3 regions of the Pseudaquabacterium prasiolae genome follow, and region 2 is predicted to be linked to each of the others. Evidence: predicted binding sites of a transcription regulator. Region 2 holds the regulator's gene; each other region holds the start of a gene.

Region 1 (5,214 bases), on a different contig from region 2:
GGCGTTTGCCGACTGGGGCTGGCGCGTGCCGTTCATCGTCTCGATCCTGCTGCTGGCCATCAGCGTGTGGATCCGCCTGTCGATGAACGAATCGCCGGCCTTTAAGAAGATGAAGGAAGAGGGCAAGGTCTCGAAGGCGCCGCTGTCCGAATCGTTCGGCCAGTGGAAGAACCTGAAGATCGTGATCCTGGCGCTGTTCGGCCTGGTGGCCGGTCAGGCCGTGGTCTGGTACTCGGGCCAGTTCTACGCGCTGTTCTTCCTGAGCAACGTGCTCAAGGTTGACGGCCCCACCGCCAACATCCTGGTGGCGGTGTCGCTGATCATCGGCACGCCGTTCTTCGTGGTCTTCGGCACGCTGTCCGACCGCATCGGCCGCAAGCCGATCATCATGGCGGGCCTGCTGCTGGCCATCCTCACCTACTTCCCGCTGTTCGAGGCGCTGACCAACGCGGCCAACCCCAAGCTGGCCGCTGCGCAGAAGAACGCCAAGGTGACGGTGACTGCCGGCGTGGGTGATTGCTCGTTCCAGGGCAACCCGGTGGCGCGCGAGATCGACTTCACCAAGTCCTGCGACATCGCCAAGCGCTACCTGGCGCAGCAGTCGGTGAGCTACGACAACGTCAACGCCACGGCCGCCGGCCCGGCCGTGGTGCAGATCGGCGACAAGCAGATCACCGCCCCGGTGGGCACCGTGGTGAACCAGAAGTTCGACGAAGCCAGCACCAAGGCCATCGCCGCGTTCAAGAAGGACGTGACCGAGGCGCTGAAGGCCGCCGGCTACCCGGCCAAGGCCGACCCGATTGCACCGCTGTCGGGCGCCTGGTGGAAGATCGTCGGCATCCTGAGCGTGCTGGTGATCTACGTGACCATGGTCTACGGCCCGATCGCCGCGATGCTGGTCGAGCTGTTCCCCACCCGCATCCGCTACACCTCGATGAGCCTGCCGTACCACATCGGCAACGGCTGGTTCGGTGGCCTGATGCCCACCATCGCCTTCGCGATGGTGGCCGCCAACGGCAACATGTACCACGGCCTGTGGTACCCGATCATCATCGCCTCGATGACGCTGGTGATCGGCATGCTGTTCGTGCGTGAGACCAAGGACGTCGACATCTACGCCGGCGACTGATCGCCTCGCGGCCGCGGCCGGTTGCCACGGTGGCAGCCAGCCCGGCGCGGCCCCGGCCCGAGCCGGTGCCGCGGGCAACACCAAGGTTCCGGCCGCAGTTCGCTGCGGCCGATTTCATTGCCGCGCGCCGATGGCCTGCCCGGCTGCCCCGGTGTCCGGGCGCTGCGGCACCGAGCGGCGCCTTGACAGTGCGCCGTCAGCGCCCGGCGCGATACTGGCCGGTCAGGCCCGCCGTCCCTGGCGGCGGCACCGCGGCCCGGTGTTTCGCGCCCCCTCTTTCCTCCTTCTTCTTTTTGCGGCAACGCGTCTTTCTTTCAGGAACACACAACCATGTGGAAGCTGGTTCTCGGATTCATCGTCTTCGCCGCGCTGGCGCTGTTCATCCTGGCCAAGAGCGGTGGCGACATCGACATGAGCGGTGAAAAGCACGGCGGTGACGTGGGCCACGGCCCGGCTGCGTCCGAGCCGGCCACGGCCGCGCCGGCTGCGGCCAGCGTGCCGGCGGTGGCGGCTTCGGCCGCTGCCAGCGCCGCGTCAAACTGATCTGGCGCAGGCCCCGCAGCGGGGCCGCCGCGCGGCCTGGCCCGCATTGACCAAGGTCAATGCGCAGACCGGGGTGCGCGGCCACCATGGCGGCAATCTCACTGCACTCCCACAGGGATCCGCCATGTTCAAGAACCTTTTCGTGCCGATTGACGGCAGCGCGCTGTCAGAGCGCGCCATGCAGACCAGCATCGCGCTGGCCAAGCAGCTGGGCGCCGCGATCACCGGCTTCGTTGTCGAGCCCGACGCGCCGCTGCCCACGCCCGGCGTGCAGATGTCGCAGTACGAGCGCAGCACCGCCGCGCACCTCGAGAAGACCGACACCCATGCGCGCAAGCTGCTCACCGCCTTCGAGGCGCGCGCGGCCGAGTCGGGCGTTCCTTTCACCGGCCTGCATGCCAATGCCACGGGCGTGGATCAGGCCATCGTCGAGCAGGCCGAAAGCGCCGGCTGCGACATGATCGTGATGGTCACCCACGGACGCGGCACCTTTGGCGAGCTGCTGTTCGGCTCGCACACCAAGACCGTGCTGTCGCACAGCAAGCTGCCGCTGCTGGTGCTGCACTGAGTCAGCGGCCCGGCCAGGCCAGGCCACAGGCGGGGGGCGCGGCGGCCCGGCCCTCGGCCCGGTTGGCCAGCCCTATGGCGTGGCCTGCAGCAGCGGCAGGCGGTTCAGGCGCTGCTCGATGCCTGCCAGCATGGCGCGGTAGGCCGGTGCATCCACACCGCCAAAGCGGCGCTGAAACTCCGGCTCGGGCAGGTTCTCGGGCAGGTCGCTCACATCGGGCAGCAGGTCGCGGTCACCCAGCGGTGCTGCCAGGCGCTGCTGCAGGGCCTGGGCATCGCGCCGGGCGCGCTGGCCCAGGCGGGTGCCGGCGCGGTCGGCCGTCAGGTCGTTGAAGCTGAAGCCCGAGCCGCCGCGCGAATCGGACACCTCCTTGTACAGGCCGATGGCATCGGCCAGCCGGCCACCGCCTTCGGCCGCCAGCACGGCCGACACCAGATAGTGCAGCGGCGTGTCGGAGCGCCCGTGCAACACCACCACCATCGGCCGCACACGGGCCCACTGGCGAGACGACGGCACCAGCTCGGCCAGCGCGCGCGGATGGGTGGCCACCAGGGTCAGGGCCAGCAGCGCGGCGCGGTTCTCCTGCTCGGCACTCTGGCCCGAATCGGTGCGCTGGCGCGCCAATGCAAACAACGGCGGCAGCAGCGCGGCCAGCGCCACGCGGCGGCTGGACTGGCCCGCCGGCGCCACGGCGGCCAGCCGCTCCACATACATGCGCAGGCGCTCCTGCTCGTCGGGCTGCAGCAGGCTGGCGGCCAGGGTTTCGCGCAGGTGGGCGGGCCAGGCAAAGGCCACCACGCCAAACTGGCCGGTGAACTGCACCCGGCTCACGATGCGTTGCGCCAGATCGCCCTGGGCCTGCAGGCCCAGGGCCTCGAGCAGTCGCGGCAGTGCGCGCTCGGCCAGCCAGCCGGGCACCGGCAGCGCGCCCAGGCGCAAGGCCTGCACCTCGGGCAGGGCCTGGGTCTCGGCCAGCGTCAGGTCGACATTGAGCCAGCCGCCCAGCGGATTGCTCGGCAGCGCCAGGCTGGCGCGCACCCGGGCCGTGCCGGGCAGCAGCGTGACCTGGGCGCGGGCCTGGCCGGCCGGGCCCAGGCGCTGGCTGGCCTGGTCGATCAGCAGCTCGATGTCGCGCGCGGTCAGGGCCACCGCGCGCTGCACGCCGGCCGGCGTGCGGCGCGGGTCGTGGCGCCTGAGCAGGGCGCGTGCGCGCTCGATGTCGGCGTGGCCCAGGCGCGGGCCGGCCGGCACCATCGGCTGCGCCTGCAGCGCCAACCACAGCGCGGCCAGCGCCAGCAGGGGCAGGGCAATCAGGCCGACCAGCAGGCCGCGAAGAAGCAAACGCATGACCGCAGTCTGCCATTGCGCACCGCAGCGGCCGGTGGGCGGATGCCTGCGCTTACCAGCAATCGATGAAGCGTGGGCCCGATGCCGGCGCGGCGCCACGCCCGGTGGCGCTGTCGAGCCCGCGCACCAGCCAGGCGCGGGTGTCGGCGGGGTCGATCACCGCGTCGATCTCCAAGGTTTGCGCCATGTTCAGTGCCGAGCCGTTGGCGTACTGCTGGGCCACCAGCCTGTCGTACAGCGCGTCGCGCTCGGGGCCGGCCGCGGCGGCCTCGAGCTCCTTGCGGAAGCCCAGGCGCACCGCGCCTTCCAGGCCCATGGCGCCAAACTCGCCGGTCGGCCAGGCCACGGTGAACACCGGCGCATCGAAGCCGCCCACGGCCATGGCCTGCGCACCCAGGCCGTAGCCCTTGCGCACCACCACCGTGAAGCAGGGCACCGTGAGGTGGGCCGCGGCCACGAACAGCCGGCAGGCATGGCGCACCTGGGCCTGGCGCTCGATCTCGGGGCCGACCATGAAGCCCGGCGTGTCGCACAGCGTCAGCACCGGCAGGCCATGGGCATTGGCCAGCTGCAGGAAGCGCGCGCCCTTGTCGGCGGCCTCGGGGTCGATGGCGCCGCCCAGGTGCTGCGGGTTGTTGGCCAGCAGGGCCATGGGCCGGCCTTCGATGCGGATCAGTGCCGTGACCATGCCGTGGCCGAAGCCGGCGCGCAGCTCGAGCACCGAGCCTGCGTCGGCCAGCGTGCCGACCAGCGCGCGCATGTCGTAGGCGCGCAGGCGGTTCTCGGGCACGCAGTGGCGCAGCGCGCGGGCATCGCCATAACGCCACAGATCAGCGCCCAGCCGGCCCTGGAAGTAGCCCAGGTACTGCTGCGTGGCGAGCACCGCGGCGGCTTCGTCATCCACCAGCAGGTCGATCACGCCGTTGCGCGCCAGATCGGCCGCCGGGCCGATCTCCTCGGGCTTGTAGACGCCCAGGCCGCCGCCCTCGATCATGGCCGGGCCACCCATGCCGATGTTGGCCGACCGGGTGGCGATGATGGTGTCGGCACAGCCCAGCAGCGCCGCATTGCCGGCAAAGCAGCGGCCATGCACGATGCCCACGAACGGCACCTGGCCCGACAGCGCCGCAAACTGGCTGAAGGTGTGGTTGTTCAGCCCGGCGACGATGGGCATGTCCACATCGCCCGGGCGGCCGCCACCGCCTTCGGCAAACAGCACGGTGGGCAACTGCCAGTCGTGGATCAGCTTCAGCAGCCGATCCTTCTTGTGGTGGTTGCGCCAGCCCTGGGTGCCGGCCAGCACCGTGTAGTCGTAGGCCAGCACCGCGGTGCGGCTGCGCTCGGGGCCGAACTCGCGGCTGTTGACCGCACCGATGCCGGTGACCATGCCGTCGGCCGGCGTGTTGCGCTGCAGGTCATCGAGGCTGCGGCGGCGCTGCTGCGCGGCAATGGCCAGGCCGCCGTACTCGATGAACGAGCCCTCATCGCACAGATCGGCGATGTTCTCGCGCGCGGTGCGGCCGCCCTGGGCATGGCGCCTGGCCACGGCCTCGGGGCGGGCGGCGTCGTCGGTGAGGGCGATGCGCTCGAGGGCGCGCTGCAGGTCGGGGCGGATGTGGTCGGGGCT
Region 2 (5,214 bases):
CCACGGCGGTGGTCTCGCTGTACCAGAAGCAGCGCAAGATCTACCCGCGCGCCGTCAGCGGCCTGTTCATGCGCTGGCGCTGGGGCCTGGTCTGGTTCACCCAGCTGCTGTTCTACGGCCTGCCCTGGCTGAGCTGGAACGCACGCCAGTTCGTGCTGTTCGATCTGGGCGCGCGGCGCTTCTACATCGGGCCGCTGGTGCTCTATCCGCAGGACTTCATCTTCCTGACGGCGATCCTGATCATCTCGGCCTATGCGCTGTTCCTGTTCACCGCGGTGGCCGGGCGCCTGTGGTGCGGCTATGCCTGCCCGCAGACGGTGTACACCGAGATCTTCATGTGGGTGGAGCACAAGATCGAGGGTGACCGCATCGCCCGCATGCGCCTCGACGACGGGCCCTGGAACTTCAACAAGCTCTGGCGCAAGAGCGCCAAGCAGATCGCCTGGGTGGTGATCGGGCTGTGGACCGGCTTCACCTTCGTCGGCTACTTCACCCCCATCCACACGCTGCTGGGCTCGGCGGCCACGCTGGGCCTGGGGCCCTGGGAATGGTTCTGGGTGCTGTTCTACGGCTTTGCCACCTATGGCAATGCCGGCTTCATGCGCGAGCAGGTGTGCAAGTACATGTGCCCCTACGCGCGCTTCCAGAGCGCGATGTTCGACAAGGACACGCTGATCATCAGCTACGACAGCGAGCGCGGTGATCCACGCGGCTCGCGCAGCAAGAAGGCCGATCCGCGCAAGCTGGGCCTGGGCGACTGCGTCGACTGCGGCCTGTGCGTGCAGGTCTGCCCCACCGGCATCGACATCCGCAAGGGCCTGCAGTACGAGTGCATCGGCTGCGCCGCCTGCGTGGACGTGTGCGACGAGGTCATGGGCAAGATGGGTTATGCCAAGGGCCTGGTGCGCTTTGACACCCAGAATGGCCTGGCCCAGCACCTGAGCCGCGGGCAGAAGCTGCGCCGCATCTTCCGCCCGCGGGTGCTGGTCTACACCGCCATCCTGGGGCTGGTGGTGCTGGCGCTGCTGGCGGCGCTGGCGCTGCGCCACCCGTTCCGCGTGGACGTGGTGCGCGACCGCGCCACGCTGGCCCGCATGGTCGAGGACGGCCGCATCGAGAACGTCTACCGCTTGCAGATCATGAACGCCACCGAGCAGCCGCAACGCCTGAGACTGGCGGTGCAGGGCCTGCCGGGCATCACGCTGGGCGCCGTGCCCGAGCTGCACCTGGCCTCGGCCGAGGCGCGCTGGGTCACGGTGTCGGTGCAGGTGCCCGCCGAGGCCGCGCAACAGGCCGGGCCGGGCGCCCACCCGATCCACTTCGAGATCGGCCTGATCGAGGCCGACCGCCGCGGTGCCGACGCGAGCGGTGCCGCCCTCAGCGAAAAATCCACCTTTGTCGTGCCGCGCTGACGCGGCCACCGGAGACCGAGCATGAACGCATCGAACCCAGGCCACCCCGCAGGCACCGCGCCCACGCCCTGGTGGCGCATCGGCATGGTGTGGCTGGTGCTTGGCGGCCCCGCCGCCGTGGTGGTGGCCAGCATCTTCACCGCCGTGGTGGCCTACCGCGGCGCCGACGAGGTGCTGGTCGAGACCCCCTCGGCGCGCACGGCGCCGGTGCAGCCCACCGGCAACATGCCGGCAGTACAGGCCCGCAACCATGCCGCCACCGCGGCGCCGCGCTGAAGCGCGCGCCAGAGAAGCCCATGTCCACCGGGCGCTTCACCCTGCGGGCCCTGGCCGTGCTGTGGCCGGCCTTCCTGATGGCCGGCGTGCTGGAGATGCTGGTGTTCGCGCTGGTCGATCCGGCCACGCTGCACTGGTTTGGCGGGGCCCCGGTCGAGCTGGCACCAGCGGGCGTCTACACGCTGGCGTTTTTCGTGTTCTGGGGTGTCATCGCCACGGCAGGCGCGCTGACGCAGCTGCTGCACCAGACGGCCGATGAGCTGAACCAGGCCGAATCCGGCCCCGGCCGCCCGCGCTGGCCGGCCTGAGCAGCCGGCCGCAGTGCCTCAGCAGGCGGCGCCGTTGACCAGGCTTTGCAGCATGTCCTGGTCGATGATGCGGATCTGCCGCTGCTTGACCTCGAGAATGCCGTCGTCCTGGAACTTGCTGAAGGTGCGGCTCACCGTCTCGAGCTTCAGGCCCAGGTAGCTGCCGATCTCTTCGCGCGTCATGCGCAGGATCAGCGCCGAGGCCGAAAAGCCACGCGCCTTCAGGCGCTGGGTCAGGTTCAGCAAGAAGGCCGCCAGACGTTCCTCGGCGCGCATGCTGCCCAGCAGCAGCATCACACCATGGTCGCGCACGATCTCGCGGCTCATGATCTTGTGGAACTGGTGCTGCAGCTCGTTGAACTCGCGCGACAGGTCTTCGAGCTGGCGGTAGGGGATCACGCAGACCTGCGAATCCTCCAGCGCCACCGCATCGCAGGTGTGGTTGTCGGTGCTGATGCCGTCCAGCCCCAGCAACTCGCCGGCCATCTGGAAGCCGGTGACCTGGTCGCGCCCGTCCTCCGACGACACGCAGGTCTTGAAAAAACCGGTGCGCACCGCGTAGAGCGACTGGAACTCGTCGCCGGCCCGAAACAGCATGTCGCCCCGCTCAACGGTGCGGCGCGTGGCCACCAGGGTGTCAAGGCGCTCGAGGTTTTCGCGCGTCAGCCCCACCGGCAAGCACAGCTCACGCAGGTTGCAGCTGGAGCAGGCCACCTTGAAGGCATCGGGGCGGACCCGGTTGGCGTCGGCAGCGGCGTTCATGTCAGGCATTGTCAATGCGTCTCCGCGGTTGTTCTGGCGCAAGGTCCAGTGTCTGTGCCCTGGGGTCGTCTGACCGGGCGCAAGCATGGGATCATTGTTTTCCCCCGGCGTAAAGCGCGACTTGAGCCAGATCAAGGCCCGGTTCGGGCGCTTGGGCACAGTGCGGATCATGGATCAATCCGCCATCGACCAGGTGCCTGTGCTCACCGAAGCCATGCTGCGCCGACTGGACCGCCCCGGTCCACGCTACACGTCCTATCCCACCGCCGACCGCTTTGTCGAGGCCTTTGGTGCCGAGGCTTATGTCGGTGCGCTCGCGCAGCGCGCGTCGGGCGCCACCGTGGGCGGGGTGCCACCGCTGTCGCTGTACCTGCACATCCCGTTCTGCGAATCGGTGTGCTACTACTGCGCCTGCAACAAGGTCATCACCAAGCACCATGAGCGCGCGGCCGAGTACCTGGAGGTGCTGGCCCAGGAGGTGGCGCTGAACGTGGCCGTGCTCGGCCGCGGCCAGGCGGTGTCGCAGCTGCACCTGGGCGGCGGCACCCCCACCTTCCTGAGCGACGACGAACTCACCGGCCTGATGGCCATGCTGCGCGAGAACTTTCGCATCGCGCCGGGCGCCGAGGTGTCGATCGAGGTCGATCCACGCACCGCCTCGCCCGAGCGGCTGCGGCACTTCGCGGCGCTCGGTTTCAACCGGCTGAGCTTCGGTGTGCAGGATTTCGACGCCGCGGTGCAGCAGGCGGTGCACCGGGTGCAGCCCTTCGAATCGGTGCGAGAGCTGATGCGCGCGGCGCGCGAGATCGGCTTCGAGTCGATCAATGCCGACCTGATCTACGGCCTGCCCAAGCAGACCCCCGAGTCCTTCACCCGCACCGTGTCGCAGATCGCCGAACTGCGCCCCGACCGCATCGCGCTGTACTCGTACGCCCACCTGCCGCAGCGCTTCAAGCCGCAGCGGCGCATCGTGGTCGAGCAGTTGCCGCCGCCCGAGCACCGCGTGGCCATGCTGGGCGGTGCGATTGCCGGCTTCATCGGCCACGGTTACGCCTACATCGGCATGGACCACTTCGCACTGCCCACCGACGCACTGGCGGCCGCCAAGCGGCAGGGCCGGCTGCACCGCAACTTCCAGGGCTACAGCACCCAGCCCGATTGCGACCTGATCGGCCTGGGCGTGTCGTCGATCGGCCGCATGGGCGCCACCTACAGCCAGAACGCCAAGACGCTGGACGAGTACTACGACGCGGTGCGCCAGGGCCAGTTTCCGATCGTGCGCGGCTTGGCGCTCACCCGCGACGACCTGGTGCGCCGCGCCGTGGTGATGGCCCTGATGTGCCAGGGGCGGGTGGAGTTCGAGTCGATCGAGCTGGCCCACCTGATCTCGATGCGCGAGTACTTCCGCGCCGAACTCGACGAACTCACCGAGTTGCAGGAGATGGGCCTGGTGGCGCTGGAACCCGGGGCGGTGCAGGTCACCGCCACCGGCTGGTTCTTCGTGCGTGCGGTGGCCATGGTGTTCGACAAGCACCTGCGCGCCGACAAGGTGCGCGAGCGCTTCTCGCGCATCATCTAGCCACCGTGGCTGCGCACGCTGCCGGCGTTGATCGAGGGCCCGCCGCGTCCCGCCCGCTGGCCACCGCATGAACCAGGCCTTGCTGCTCAGCGCGCTGCTGATGGGCCTGGCCGGCACGCCGCACTGCCTGGCCATGTGTGGTGCCGCCTGCGGGGCGGCGGGCGGTGTCGGTCGCGGCTTGCTGCCGTTTCACCTCGGCCGGGCCCTGGCCTATGCGGCGGCCGGTGCGGTGGCGGCGGCCAGTGTCGGCAGCCTGGCGGCACTGGGCCAGGCCGTGTCCGCGCTGCGGCCCTTGTGGACGCTGGTGCATGTGGCCGCACTGGGCCTGGGCCTGTTTCTGCTGTGGCGGGGCCTGCAGCCAGCCTGGATGGAGCGCCTGGGCACGGCACGCGGGCCGGCGGCGGTGTCACACCGTGGCGGCACCTGGCAGGTGCTGCGCTTGCCGGCGCAACGCCTGGGCGCCGGCCTGGCCTGGGTGGCCTGGCCCTGCGGCCTGCTGCAATCGGCACTGCTGGTGGCGGCGCTGGCCAACACCGCCTGGCAGGGCGCGATGGTGATGGCCGTGTTTGCCATGGCCTCGGCGCTGGGCCTGGTGCTGGGCCCGGCCCTGTGGTGGCGGCTGTCGGGCGGCCGCGCGCTGCGCTGGCTGACGCCCACGGCGGCTGTGCGGCTGGCCGGTGCCTCGCTGGCGCTGGCCTCGGCCTGGGCGCTGGGCCACGGCCTGTGGCTGAAGGTGGCCGCCTGGTGTCTGAGCTGATCGGGTGCGGTCACGCCACACCATGAAAAACGCCCGGTCGAGACCGGGCGTTCAGGGTTTCAGACGGTGGCCGTTGCCGGCCACCGGGTCTGGCACCAGATTACTTCTTGGCCGAAGCGG
Region 3 (5,214 bases), on a different contig from region 2:
CCAGGCCGGGCACGCCGTGCAGCAGGCTCAGATCGACATCCTGGCCCAGCGCCAGCACCAGCGCATCGGCCTGCAGGGTTTCGTACTCGCCGGTCGGCTGGGGCTTGCCGTCGGCGTCGAGCTGCATCTTCTCGAGCGTGAGCGTGTCGCCCGCGGCCTGCGAGATGGTGGACAGCCACTTCACCTGCACGCCCTCCTGCAGCGCCTCTTCCACCTCGAAATCGTGCGCCGGCATCTGGCCGCGGGTGCGGCGGTAGACGATCACGGCCTCGGTGGCGCCCAGGCGGCGTGCGGTGCGGGCCACGTCGAGGGCGGTGTTGCCGCCGCCGTACACCGCCACGCGCCGGCCCAGCAGCGGTTTCTGGTCGCCTTCCATCGAGCGCAGCACGCTCACCGCGTCGAGGATGCGTGCCGAATCCTTGGCCGGAATGAAGGCGCGCTTGGCGATGTGCGCGCCCACGGCCAGAAAGGTGGCATCGAAGCCGGCCATCTCGGCCTGCAGATCGGCCACGCGGGTGTTGCACTGCACCGTGACGCCCATGGCCACGATGCGCTGCATCTCGGCCTCGAGCACCTCGCGCGGCAGGCGGTAGCGCGGGATGCCGAAGCGCATCATGCCGCCCATCTGCGGCCCCGCCTCCTTGACCGTGACGCGGTGGCCCAGGCGCCGCAGGTGGTAGGCCGCCGACATGCCCGAAGGCCCGGCACCCACCACCAGCACCTGCTTGCCCGACTCTTGCGCCGGCGGCGTGAAGGCCCAGCCGCGTGCGATGGCCTCGTCGCCCAGGAAACGCTCGACCGAGTTGATGCCCACCGCGGCATCGAGCTGGCCGCGGTTGCAGGCCGCTTCGCAGCTGTGATAGCACACCCGGCCCATGGTGGCCGGAAACGGGTTGTCGCGCGTGAGCTGGCGCCAGGCGCTTTCATAGTCACCACTTTCGGCATGGAACAGCCAGCCCTGGATGTCTTCACCGGCCGGGCACTGGGCATTGCAGGGCGGCAGGTGGTCGGCATACACCGGGCGCTGGCTGCGCCAGCTGCCGGTGTGGTTGGCCAGCGAGCTGCCAGGGTCCAGCGTGATGGCAAACGGCTTGTGCATGGTCAGGCCTCCTGCGCTGCGTCGATCAAGCCAAAACGCCGGATGTTCTTGTCGGCATCGGCCTGGATGCGCGCCAGCATCTCGGGGTGGCCGGCCTGGCCGCCGTGGGCGAAGAGATGGGCGAAGCGTTTCTGTGGTTTCAGGTAATCAGCCACCGGCACGCGGTGGCGGATCTTCTGCACCGCGGTGATCTCGCCATGCTGGGCCTCGAACACCGGAAACAGCCCGCTCTCGCGCGCCAGCCGGGCCAGGCGGATGGTGTCGTGGCTGGCCGCGCCCCAGCCCAGCGGACAGGGCACCAGGATGTGCAGATAACGTGCGCCGCGGATGGCCATCGCACGCTCGACCTTGGCCTCCAGATCGTGCAAGTCGGCCACGGTGGCGGTGGCCACATACGGGATCTCATGCGCCATGGCGATCAGCGGCAGGTTCTTGCCCTGGCCGAACACCGCGCCGGGCTCGCGGCCCAGCGCCTGCGTGGTGGCCGTGCGCGCAGCCGGCGGCGTGGCGCTGCTGCGCTGCACGCCGGTGTTCATGTAGGCCTCGTTGTCGTAGCAGATGTAGAGCACATCGTCGTTGCGCTCGAACATGCCACTCAAGCAGCCGAAGCCGATGTCGGTGGTGCCGCCATCGCCGCCCTGGGCGATCACGCGCACCGGCTTCTCACCGCGGTCACGCCCCTTGACCTTCAGCGCCGCGGCAATGCCGGTGCCCACCGCCGCGGCATTGCCGAACAGCGAGTGGATCCAGGGCAGCTGCCAGCTGGTTTCAGGGTAGGGCGTGGAGAACACCTCCAGGCAGCCAGTGGCGTTGGCGGCGATCAGCTGGCCGCTGGTGGCGCGCATCGCGGCATCCACCGCATAGCGCGCGCCCAGCGCCTCGCCGCAGCCCTGGCAGGCGCGGTGGCCGCTGTTGAGCGAGTTGTTGCGCTCGGTGCTGGCCTGCACGCTGCGCTGCTCGGGCGCCAGCAGGCGGTTGCCCACGGTGAAGGTGCCGGTCTGGTAGAACTTGACTGCGGTCATGGGAGCCCCTCGTCCGACGGGTCCGTCGGCCGGCCCCCCGAGGGGACGCGGGCCGGCTTGGGAGCGGCCCGGCGCTCGGCCCGCTCGCTCTGATCCGCACCGCGTACGGCCGGCATGCTGCCCAGATCGCGCAGCAGGTTCTCGGCGATCGGCCCGCTGCGGCGCTGGGCCGCCTCGCGCTCCAGCTGGCGGTTGACGATGCGCCAGTCCAGATCCAGAAAGCTCAAGGGCGGCAGCGTACCGGCCACCGCCTCGTGCAGCATGCGCGCCAGCGAGGCCTGCGTGATGGCCCGGCCACCCAGCCCGGCCACCACGGTGTGGCCGTGCAGGTGCAGGCCCGAGAGCGCCAGGCGCACATCGGTGCTGACCACGCCGCCCAGGCCCACCGAAAAGCTCTTTTCCAGCACCACCACGCGCTGTGCGCCGGCCAGCGCCTCGCGCACCGCCGCCAGCGGAAACGGCCGAAAGCTGTGGATGCCCAATACGCCGATCTTTTGGCCCTCGTCGCGCAAGGCATCCACCGTGTCCTTCAGCGTGCCCAGCACCGAGCCCAGCGCCACCACGATGGTGGCCGCGTCATCGCAGCGGTAGGCCCGCACCAGGCCGCCCGAGCGGCGGCCGAAGCGCTGCGCAAACTCGTCGGCGATCTGCGGAATGCGCTCCAGCGCCTGCAGCTGCCGCGCGTGCGCCAGGTAGCGCACCTCCATGAAGGCCTCGGGCCCGACCATCGCGCCGATCGACACCGGCTCGGCCGGATCGAGCACCTGGCGCGGCACATAGGGCGGCAAAAAGGCATCCACCTCAGCCTGGTCGGGCAGGTTCACCGGCTCGTAGGCGTGGGTCAGGATGAAGCCGTCCATGCACACCATCACCGGCAGCGACAGCTCCTCGGCCAGCTTGAAGGCCTGGAGGTGCAGGTCCAGCGCCTCCTGGTTGTTCTCGGCAAACAGCTGGATCCAGCCGCAATCGCGCTGGCTCATGCTGTCGGAGTGGTCGTTCCAGATGTTGATCGGCGCACCGATGGCGCGGTTGGCCACGGTCATCACGATGGGCAGGCCCAGGCCGCTGGCGTTGTACACCGCCTCGGCCATGAACAGCAGGCCCTGGCTGGCGGTGGCGGTGTAGGCCCGCGCACCGGCCGCCGAGGCGCCGATGGCCACGCTCATGGCCGCGAACTCGCTCTCCACGTTGATGAACTCGCAGGGCGTGAGCTGCCCGCTTTTGACCAGCGCGCCCAGGCCTTCGACGATGTGCGTCTGCGGCGAAATCGGGTAGGCGCAGATCACCTCGGGCCGGGCCAGGGCCACGGCACGCGCCACGGCCACCGAGCCCTCGATCTGCTCGCGGTGGCCACCGGGGCGGGTGGCGGCTTCAACGGGCGGCATGGCGCAGCTCCTCGATCTCGCGGCTCACATGGGCAAAGGCCTCGCTGGCGGCGGCCACATTGGCCTCGGCCAGCTGGCCCTTGAACTTGTCGCGGATGGCATGCGCCACCGCATCCAGCGACACCAGCCCGGCCAGCGCCGCAAAACCGCCCAGCAGCACGGCGTTCGGCAGCGGCCGGCCCAGGTGTTTTTGCGCGATGTCGGTGGCCGGCACGGTGGTGAGCCGCTCGTGGCGAAAGCGCGAGGCCATATCGCCCAGGCCCAGCGCGTCAAAGCCCAGGCGGCTGTTGATCAGCACATAGCCATCGGGCTGCAGGCCCTGGAACACATCCACCTGGTGCAGCAGCGTGGCGTCCTGCACGATCAGCACATCGGGCGCCATGATCGGCTCGCGCAGCCGGATCTCGCGGTCATCGATGCGGCAGAAGGCCACCACCGGCGCGCCGGTGCGCTCGGAGCCGAAGCTGGGAAACGCCTGCGCGCAGCGGCCCTGCCAGAAGGCGGCGATCGAGAGCATCTCGGCAGCCGTGACCACCCCCTGCCCGCCCCGCCCGTGAATGCGGATCTGCAGCATGCGCGCTCCTCTTCGTCCCGTGGTGCGGGTGTGAAGTGGGCATTCTTCGGCGCGGCTCCGGCGCGCAGGTTGAGCGGCGTCAAGCACCGTGGAACGGCGGGCCCAGCGCCGGGCCGCGCCCAGGCGGGCCCGCCTACCCGCCCGGCGGGTGGACTCACGTGCCCGTGAGGCCGGGGGCTCCCGCTAGCGAACGGCGGGCTCCAGCAGGCGCAGCGTGCCGGCCGTGGCGTCGATCTCGGCCGGCAGGCCGATGGGCACGGTGAACTTCTGGCGGATGTGGCCGATCATCGCGCCGCGGTAGACCGGCACCTTGAGCGGCGCGAACCAGTCGTCAAACACCTCGTCGAGCGTCAACGTGCCGTAGCCATCGCCCGGCGTGCACTTGGTGAACTGGCCGATGGCCACACCGGCCAGGCGATCCAAGACACCGGCCAGCTTCAGCGTGGACAGCATGCGGTCGACGCGGTAGATGTACTCGTTGATCTCTTCAAGGAACAGGATCGCGCCGTCGAAGCTGGGCAGGTAGTCGGAGCCGGTCATCGCGCTCAGCACCGCCAGGTTGCCGCCCAGCAGCGGGCCGCGCGCCAGGCCCGGCGTGAGGGTGCGCGTGCGGTGCTCGGCCGGCGCCGGCAGGCCGTCCAGATCACGCGGGTTGCGCAGCGTCATCGCCTCGGCGTCCATCGCCACGCCACGAAAGTGCCGCAGGCTGAACGCGTTCCACGACGACACGCCCACCGGCGCATGGAAGCTCACCAGCCCGGTGCGCGCAAACACCGCATTGATCAGCGCGGTGATGTCGGAGAAGCCCCCCAGGAACTTCGGGTTGCCGCGGATCAGGCCGTAGTCCAGCAGCGGCAGGATGCGGTTGCCGCCCGAGCCGCCGGTGAGCGCCAGGATGCCCTGCACGCCGGGGTCGGCGAAGAAGCCGTTGATGTCGGCCGCGCGGCCGGCATCGCTGCCGGCCAGGTGGCCGCGGCGCGCACGCAGGTGCGCGCCTTCCACCACCTTGAAGCCCATGGCGCTGAGCGTGTCGTGGGCAATCTCGTAGGGCTCGCGCTCGTACACGGCATGCGAGGGGTTGACCAGGCCGATGGTGTCGCCGGGCTTCAGGCGCGCGGCCTTCAGCAGCGGCAG

Evidence for each region. Region 2 encodes FNR, which switches genes on or off when oxygen is low (the NO sensors DNR and NnrR bind a similar motif). Its sites were predicted from a motif close to TTGATNNNNATCAA; they were not measured.
Region 1: the regulator FNR is predicted to act here: its motif matches at 1,719-1,732, upstream of N4G63_RS19605 (universal stress protein).
Region 3: the regulator FNR is predicted to act here: its motif matches at 4,150-4,163, upstream of N4G63_RS16435 (2-oxoacid:acceptor oxidoreductase family protein).

Annotation. Positions count from the first base shown of each region.
Region 1 covers NZ_JAOCQD020000002.1:1,690,826-1,696,039, reverse strand. Annotated here, with positions in the region: gene N4G63_RS19615 (MFS transporter) at 1-1,129, shown strand, start outside; gene N4G63_RS19610 (hypothetical protein) at 1,460-1,672, shown strand; gene N4G63_RS19605 (universal stress protein) at 1,797-2,240, shown strand; gene N4G63_RS19600 (hypothetical protein) at 2,313-3,587, opposite strand; gene N4G63_RS19595 (acetyl-CoA carboxylase family protein) at 3,640-5,214, opposite strand, start outside.
Region 2 covers NZ_JAOCQD020000001.1:2,049,610-2,054,823, reverse strand. Annotated here, with positions in the region: gene ccoG (cytochrome c oxidase accessory protein CcoG) at 1-1,412, shown strand, start outside; gene N4G63_RS08945 (hypothetical protein) at 1,434-1,688, shown strand; gene N4G63_RS08940 (hypothetical protein) at 1,709-1,996, shown strand; gene fnr (fumarate/nitrate reduction transcriptional regulator Fnr) at 2,015-2,758, opposite strand; gene hemN (oxygen-independent coproporphyrinogen III oxidase) at 2,928-4,337, shown strand; gene N4G63_RS08925 (sulfite exporter TauE/SafE family protein) at 4,405-5,094, shown strand; gene N4G63_RS08920 (hypothetical protein) at 5,195-5,214, opposite strand, start outside.
Region 3 covers NZ_JAOCQD020000002.1:928,410-933,623, forward strand. Annotated here, with positions in the region: gene N4G63_RS16420 (NAD(P)-binding protein) at 1-1,099, opposite strand, end outside; gene N4G63_RS16425 (thiamine pyrophosphate-dependent enzyme) at 1,102-2,121, opposite strand; gene porA (pyruvate ferredoxin oxidoreductase) at 2,118-3,506, opposite strand; gene N4G63_RS16435 (2-oxoacid:acceptor oxidoreductase family protein) at 3,493-4,080, opposite strand; gene N4G63_RS16440 (S66 peptidase family protein) at 4,264-5,214, opposite strand, start outside.